Linked DNA regions of Prochlorococcus marinus str. GP2. The protein of the gene in region 2 binds, or shares a complex with, the protein of the main gene of each other region. Links are inferred from orthologs where the notes say so. Each region holds a gene or a part of one and is shown on either strand. Other genes may lie near its edges.

The links.
Region 1: the proteins of EU91_RS05765 (region 2) and lpdA are in contact, whole or in part, in a crystal structure (PDB 1EBD), measured with the Geobacillus stearothermophilus proteins. The link is inferred for Prochlorococcus marinus str. GP2 from one-to-one orthologs. Residues at the interface, in WP_033016211.1 of Geobacillus stearothermophilus: Ile130, Ala131, Met132, Pro133, Arg136, Arg140, Glu141, Asn155, Arg157; in WP_049624544.1 of Geobacillus stearothermophilus: Pro340, Ser341, Asp344, Tyr345, Arg403, Asp406, Val408, Glu431, Ala432, Gly433, Asp438.

Annotation. Positions count from the first base shown.
Region 1 is NZ_JNAH01000008.1:58,509-62,085, reverse strand. What follows is about bases 411-3,333. They hold lpdA (dihydrolipoyl dehydrogenase), read left to right. Parts: upstream 411-1,113; coding sequence 1,114-2,553; downstream 2,554-3,333. Other genes in these bases: trpC (indole-3-glycerol phosphate synthase TrpC), read left to right, coding at 2,566-3,333; EU91_RS02065 (TrmH family RNA methyltransferase), read left to right, coding at 411-1,108. In the rest of the region: murA (UDP-N-acetylglucosamine 1-carboxyvinyltransferase), read right to left, coding at 1-73; more of EU91_RS02065, read left to right, coding at 233-410; more of trpC, read left to right, coding at 3,334-3,453; EU91_RS02080 (hydantoin utilization protein A), read left to right, coding at 3,509-3,577. UniProt on the Escherichia coli protein: Lipoamide dehydrogenase is a component of the glycine cleavage system as well as of the alpha-ketoacid dehydrogenase complexes.
Region 2 is NZ_JNAH01000003.1:342,527-346,035, reverse strand. The notes cover bases 328-3,182. They hold EU91_RS05765 (dihydrolipoamide acetyltransferase family protein), read right to left. Parts: upstream 2,512-3,182; coding sequence 1,144-2,511; downstream 328-1,143. Other genes in these bases: EU91_RS05770 (YlqD family protein), read right to left, coding at 2,730-3,173; queA (tRNA preQ1(34) S-adenosylmethionine ribosyltransferase-isomerase QueA), read right to left, coding at 328-1,137. Outside these bases: cysK (cysteine synthase A), read left to right, coding at 1-11; more of queA, read right to left, coding at 1-327; EU91_RS05775 (AMP-binding protein), read right to left, coding at 3,212-3,509.

The DNA of each region.
Region 1 (3,577 bases), on a different replicon or contig from region 2:
TTAATTTGCCTTGGCCAAAAATCTTTAAATTTTGTGATTTAAGATATGACTTCTTTTTGCTTACGCAAATCATTAAAAATTAATTTATTAGATTCATGATGACAAACGAAAATTAGTAAGTCCACCCTATGTAACGTCTTGAAAATTAATTAAAAGTGAAAATGTATTTTTTTGATTTCTTTGGAAATAAAAATTTAAAAATTATTGATCAAAATATTTATGTAATTAAAATATAGTTGAATACGAATCTTTCAAATTACTCATAGAAAATACTTTTTTAAAAATAACTAGTAAAAACAATAATCTAGTTAAAATTTTTAGATCATTTAAGAGCGGATCCTCTAGCAAAGACAAAGATCTTTTTTGTATAGAGGGGACTCATCTTATTGAGGAATTATTGAAGTCTGGAAATTCCCCCTGCAAAATTTTAGTTACTGAAAAATGGCTCAAAAAAAACCAAAACCTTAGTTCACAGTTTGATCAATCACTAATAAACTTGGTATCTGAAGAGGTTTTAGCTTCTGCGATTACAACTGTTAATCCAGATGGCATCGCAGCATTAGTAGAAATTTCATCAATACCTAATTATCAATTCAATAGTCAAGATAATTTTGTTCTAGTTCTCGATAGGATTCAAGACCCTGGGAATATGGGTAATCTTTTTAGAACTGCTCTAGCTGCTGGAGTTAATGCAATTTTTTTAGCTGGAGGTGCACACCCATTAAGCCAAAAGGTGTTAAGAGCATCAACTGGTGCAGTCTTTCACCTCCCATTTCAAAGATATGAGGGTACTGAAGAAGAAATAATAAATTCTTTATTAAAGTCTTTATCTGAATTATCGAATTTAGGATTTAAGATTTTTTCTACTAGTAGCTATAGTAAAAGTTCAAAAAAAACTTCAAAACCCTACTGGGAAATTGATTGGACTAAGTCTACGGTCTTAATCTTGGGTAATGAGGGGCAAGGTATTCATAAAAAAATTAAAGAAGCTTTTTATGAAACAATTACAATTCCGCATAGTGAGCTTGTAGAATCATTGAATGTGGCTTGCGTTGCAGTTCCTTTATTACTTGAACGAAAAAGAGCCGCATACACCTCTAATACGTAGATAAAGTGACTGATTCAAGTTTTGATTTTGATTTAATCGTTATAGGAGCAGGATATGGAGGTTTTGATGCCGCCAAACATGCTGCCGGTAAAGGACTTAAAGTTGCAATAGTAGAATCTTCTGATATGGGCGGCACTTGTGTTAACAAGGGTTGTGTGCCCTCAAAAGCTCTTTTGGCTGCTAGTGGAAAAGTCAGAGAAATAGCTGATTATGAACATTTAGCTAAACTTGGTATTCATGCTGCCCCAGTAAGATTTGAGAGGTCAAAGATTGCAGATCATGCCAATAATTTAGTTTTAAATGTTAGAGAAAATTTAACAAAAACTCTCAAAAGGAGTGGAGTTGAAATTATTTTGGGTATTGGCAGAATTGAAGGAAATCAAAAAGTAGGTGTAAGAGATAAAAACGGTATTGATAAAATTTTCACTTGTAAGAATATTGTTATAGCAACTGGTTCTTCTCCTTTTGTGCCCCGTGGAATAACTTTGGATAATAGGACTGTATTTACTAGTGATGACGCGGTCAAACTTGAATGGCTTCCAAGATGGATAGCTATTATTGGAAGCGGATATATAGGATTAGAATTTGCTGATGTTTATACGGCGCTAGGTTGTGAAGTTACCATGATCGAGGCTTTGGAAAATATTATGCCAACATTTGATCCAGATATTACAAAAATTGCCAAGAAGAATCTTATTCAATCAAGAGATATTGATACAAAATCAAATGTCTTTGCGACAAAAATAACACCTGGCTGTCCTGTAAAAATAGAACTGACAGATGCAAAATCTAAAGAAGTTCTAGAAACTTTAGAAGTTGACGCTGTTCTAGTCGCAACAGGCAGAAGTCCTAATAGTGATAAATTAAATCTTGAGTCGGTTGGGATTGAAACAGTAAAGGGCTTCATTCCTATTGATGATCAAATGAGAGTTAAAAATGGTGATGAAATAATACCTAATATTTGGGCTGTTGGAGATGTAACAGGCAAACTAATGCTTGCCCATACAGCCGCAGCCCAAGGGACTATTGCGGTTGATAATATTTGCGGTGGTAACGTCGAAATTAACTATAAAAGTATCCCTGCAGCAACCTTTACTCACCCTGAGATAAGTTCAGTTGGACTCTCTGAGGCTGAAGCTAAAGAGTTATCGGTAAAAGAAAATTTCCCTTTGGGAGTTGTCAAAAGTTTCTTCAAAGCCAATTCAAAAGCATTGGCAGAATTGGAGAGTGATGGATTGCTCAAGTTGATTTTCAATAAAGATAATGGGAAAGTATTAGGTGCTCATATTTTTGGGTTACATGCAGCTGATTTAATTCAAGAAATTTCGAACGCTATTTCAAGGAACCAAGATGTAATTGAATTATCTAAAGAAGTTCATACTCATCCCACTCTTAGTGAAGTAGTTGAGGTCGCATATAAACAAGCGGCTTCTCAAATAAAGTAATATCTAAAATTAATGGAGATAAGACGCAGGCCACCAAATCCAACAGTAAGGGTAGAAAATTTAGAATATGCTGTACCTCATAGAGAAGCACAACCAAAAAATATTCTGGAAGAAATTGTATGGCACAAGGACATTGAAATTAAGAATTTTAAAAAAATAGTCTCTTTAGAAGATCTCATCAAAAAGATTGAAAACCTTTCCGCTCCAAAGGATTTTTATAAAAATATCTTGGATTCAAAAATAAAACCAGGAGTAATTGCTGAAATAAAAAAAGCTAGTCCGAGTAAAGGAGTTATTAGAAAAGATTTTAACCCTGCAGACATAGCAATTTGTTATGAAGAATTAGGTGCATCATGTATCTCAGTACTTACCGATAAAAGGTTTTTTCAAGGTAGTTATGAAATTCTCGAAACTGTAAGGAAATCAACTAATCTCCCTCTACTCTGCAAAGATTTTATTATTTCTGCTTACCAGATTTATAAAGCAAGGGTATCTGGTGCTGATGCAATATTATTAATCGCTGCGATTTTAAGTGATGACGATTTAATTTATTTAAAGAAAATAGCTGATAATTTAAAGATGAGCGTGCTTGTTGAAGTCCATAACTCTAATGAATTAGAAAGGATTCTAAAGTTAAAATCTTTTAATTTGATTGGAATAAATAATAGGGACTTAAAGACTTTTAAAACAGATTTAAAAACATCAATAGAATTGATGCATAAATATTCAGATATATTTTTAAAACAAAATATTATTTCCATAAGTGAATCTGGGATTAATTGTGCCGAAGATTTAGAATCGCTTAGATCTATTGGAATCAAGGGAGTATTAATTGGTGAAACTTTTATGAGAGAAACTGATATTGAACAATCGTTCAATAAATTATTTAACTCAATTTAATTTTGATTCCAAATTGTGCTATAAAATTGAATAAAAATAGTTGTTCTGAATATATATGCAAGCTGTAATTTTAACAGGTATAGTTGCAGGATTTGTACATGTAGTTAGTGGTGCTGATCATCTA
Region 2 (3,509 bases):
TCAATGCCTAAATCTATTTTTCTCCAGTAGTGAGTCTGGTGAAATATACATAGCATCGCCATAAGAGAAGAATCTAAATTTTTCTTTTATGGCTTTTTTATACAATTCTAATAATCTTTCCCTACCAATCATTGCACTTACTAAAAGTAATAATGAACTTTTAGGGAGATGAAAATTAGTTAATAATCCATCAACTACCTTAAATTTATAACCTGGCTTAATTACTAAATCTACGTATTTAGCTATGGGAATAAAGTCATTAATTTCGTGAGAATAACAACTTTCTAGAGCTCTTACGCTGGTTGTACCGATAGCAATTATTTTTCTATCTGTTTTCTTTATTCTTTTTATTTCCTCCACTACTTCCTTATTAACACTTACCCATTCTTTGTGAAGATTTAAGTTACTTAAATCTTCTTGATCAATTGGTTTGAATGTTCCATAACCCACGTGCAAAGTTATCGGTAAGATTATTACGCCTTTTTTTTTTAATTTGGAAATAAGACTTTTGCTTAAGTGTAAACCAGCTGTTGGTGCAGCAACTGCCCCCGGATTTGTTGCATACTCAGTTTGATAACTTTTCTCATGAAAAGATTCTTCTTCGGAATTTTTTATATAAGGAGGAAGAGGGATTTTCCCGTATTTATCAAGAAGTTCATTCATTGAATTGAGACAAGTTATATTTTTCGGAAATTTAATAAATCTCCCTCCAGTTTCTTCATCAACTCCATCAACAATCAAATTAATATCTTGTGCCAAAGGAGATTTTAATTTTAATTTTCTATTTATTTTTAACTTTTTTGCTGGCTTTGCCAAACATAACCAAACACATTCATGGGATCTTTCTAAAACTAGTAATTCGACTAAAGTCTTATTTTCTAATTCAACCTTTAACCTAGCTTTCATAACTTTAGTATTATTTACAATTACAAGATCACCTTCTCTAAATTCATCTAAAAGATTCTTGGTAAATTTATTAGTTAAACAGTCTTCTTCTAAAACACTATTTCTAACTATCATCAATCTTGATTCATGCCTAATTGCTGAAGGTTTACTAGCAATTAATGAAGGATCAAGTAAATAATCATAAGCTTCAAGCTTATAATCTCTTTCTTCATTATTAATTTGAGAAATCAATTAAATTTAGGAGACAAGAGTCTCTGGCTTATCTTCAATTAGGGAAGCCAAGTCTTTTAAGAATGAAGCTCCATCAGCTCCATAGATCACTCTATGATCAGCTGTTAGATTTACTTGCATTATTTTTTTAACAGATATTGAACCATCACTATTAGCAACAACGGTTGGTTTCGATGATGCTATGGCTAAAATAGCACCGGTTCCTGGAGGAAGAATTGCGTCAAATCTATCAACTCCAAACATCCCAAGGTTAGATAAAGTGAAGGTTCCCGTTGAGTATTCATCAGGTTCTAATTGTTTTGATCTTGATCTTTTTACGAGATCTTTCCATTCCCTTGACAATTCAAATAAATCAGTATTGCATGGTTCTTTTAAAACTGGAGTTATTAGTCCACCATCTTCCATCGCAACAGCAACAGCAATATTTATATTTTCTGGATAAGAAATTCCATTCTCTGAAAAACTTGAGTTAACTTGAGGATGTTTCTTTAGTGTCTTTGCAACTGCCTTTACTAGTAAAGCAGTCATAGTAACTCCGTTCTGTTTTACTTTTTTGTAGAAATTATCTAATTTATCTGTGTTAATGGAATAACCCACCCTAAAACATGGCACCTCTAAACTAGATTCCATATTTTTATTTACCGCTTTCTGAAGAGTATTAAATTGAACTGTTTCTCCAGGATTACCAAAACTATTTCCTGAAGTTTCTGGTTTACTTTCAACTTCCAAATTTGCACCAGGTATACTTGCAGGAGAACCCCCTTCACCTATCCATGGTATAGAGACTGGTTGGCCATTAGCTTTTAAAATATCATCGGCTTGAATCCTTCCGTGAGGTCCGGATCCATGAACCTTTGCTAAATCAACGCCCATTTGAGAGGCAAGTTTTTTAGCTCTTGGAGATGCAATCACCCTCGAAGAAACATTACTTGTAGCTGCATTAATTTGATCGGTATTAAAAGATGGTACAGGCTTTTCACTCTTTAATACGACTTCTTTTTCTTGTTTTTCAACAATTTCACTTTGAATCACAGGTTTTTCTTCAGTTTTATTACTTACCAATTCAAGTTGATCCGAACTAGAAACTTCGGGTTGTTTTCCTTTATTTTGTTCTTGAACAGAAGCTATCTCATCCTCATTTTCTACAATAAGACCGATAGTCTCTCCTACGGGTGCAGTGCTGCCAGCAGGCATTAAAACAGCCGCAAGATATCCATCTTGAAAAGATTCAACATCCATATCTGCCTTGTCAGATTCAACAACCAAGACAGATTCACCTCTTTCGACTTTATCTCCTGGATTTTTCAACCATTCCACAATCTTGCCCTCTGTCATAGTAGAACTCAAGGCAGGCATGAATATTTCGTGAGACATAAGAAAATTGTTATTGCATAAGTTTCAAGGGATTTCTACCAAACTTCCTAAAGTTTTTATGGTTAAGAACCCTTTAAACTCTTGTTTTAATTATACGAAATCATGTTCACAGTGGGAACTCTTAAAACTTAAGAAAGTAATAATTTAGATCGATTAGAATTTAAAACTTTTCGAAATTAAGATTTACTTATATTTATCAAAAATACTAAATCTTCTCTTTAATTATTATCTATAGATTGAATAACTCCATCCTTAACCGTAATCGATACTTGCATTTTTTCAATAAGATTGTCTCCCACAGTGACATCACAGAAACTATCCACTTGCCCTTGATCAACAATTTCGTCCATTTTTAATTCGCGAACTTGACTCTGTTGTTGAAGAAGATTTCTTTTTTGTTCTTCAATTTCATTTCGTTTTGCTGCGACTTGTTGTTGCACCTGACTAACCTGTTCTTGAACTCTTGGATCTAGGGGATTAACCGATTGGGATCTAATATTATTTACTATTTGCTGCCCCTCTTGCTCCAGTTGCGATAACTGCCGATCAATGTTTGAAATTGCTTTACTTAATTCTTTTTCAGCATCTTCCTTCCAAGTTGGTGTAACTACAGCTTTAATAGCTATTGAGCGCTTTATAGATATTGAGTTTTTTGTTTCCATAAAAAATTAATTTACCTTTTCAATATAGATAGAACAAATCAAATTTTCTTACTAAATTTGTTTTCATACATATTTTCTATTTGTAATGAATACTTTTTTTCTATTTCTTTTCTTTTTTGTTTAAGAGTTTGTGTTAATAACCCATTTTCTAGAGTAAAGGCATCAACAAAATAACAATCTAATATTTGTTCTTCTGATCTTGCTCCTAATCGACTTTTAAGCAAATTATTAATTTGTGATTTGAAAAATGTACCAATTTTCTTATTCAGGTTTAATTTTGGAAGGTCTTCTTCCAAAAACTTGCTTTTAACCAATTCGACATTAGGAACTACGAGA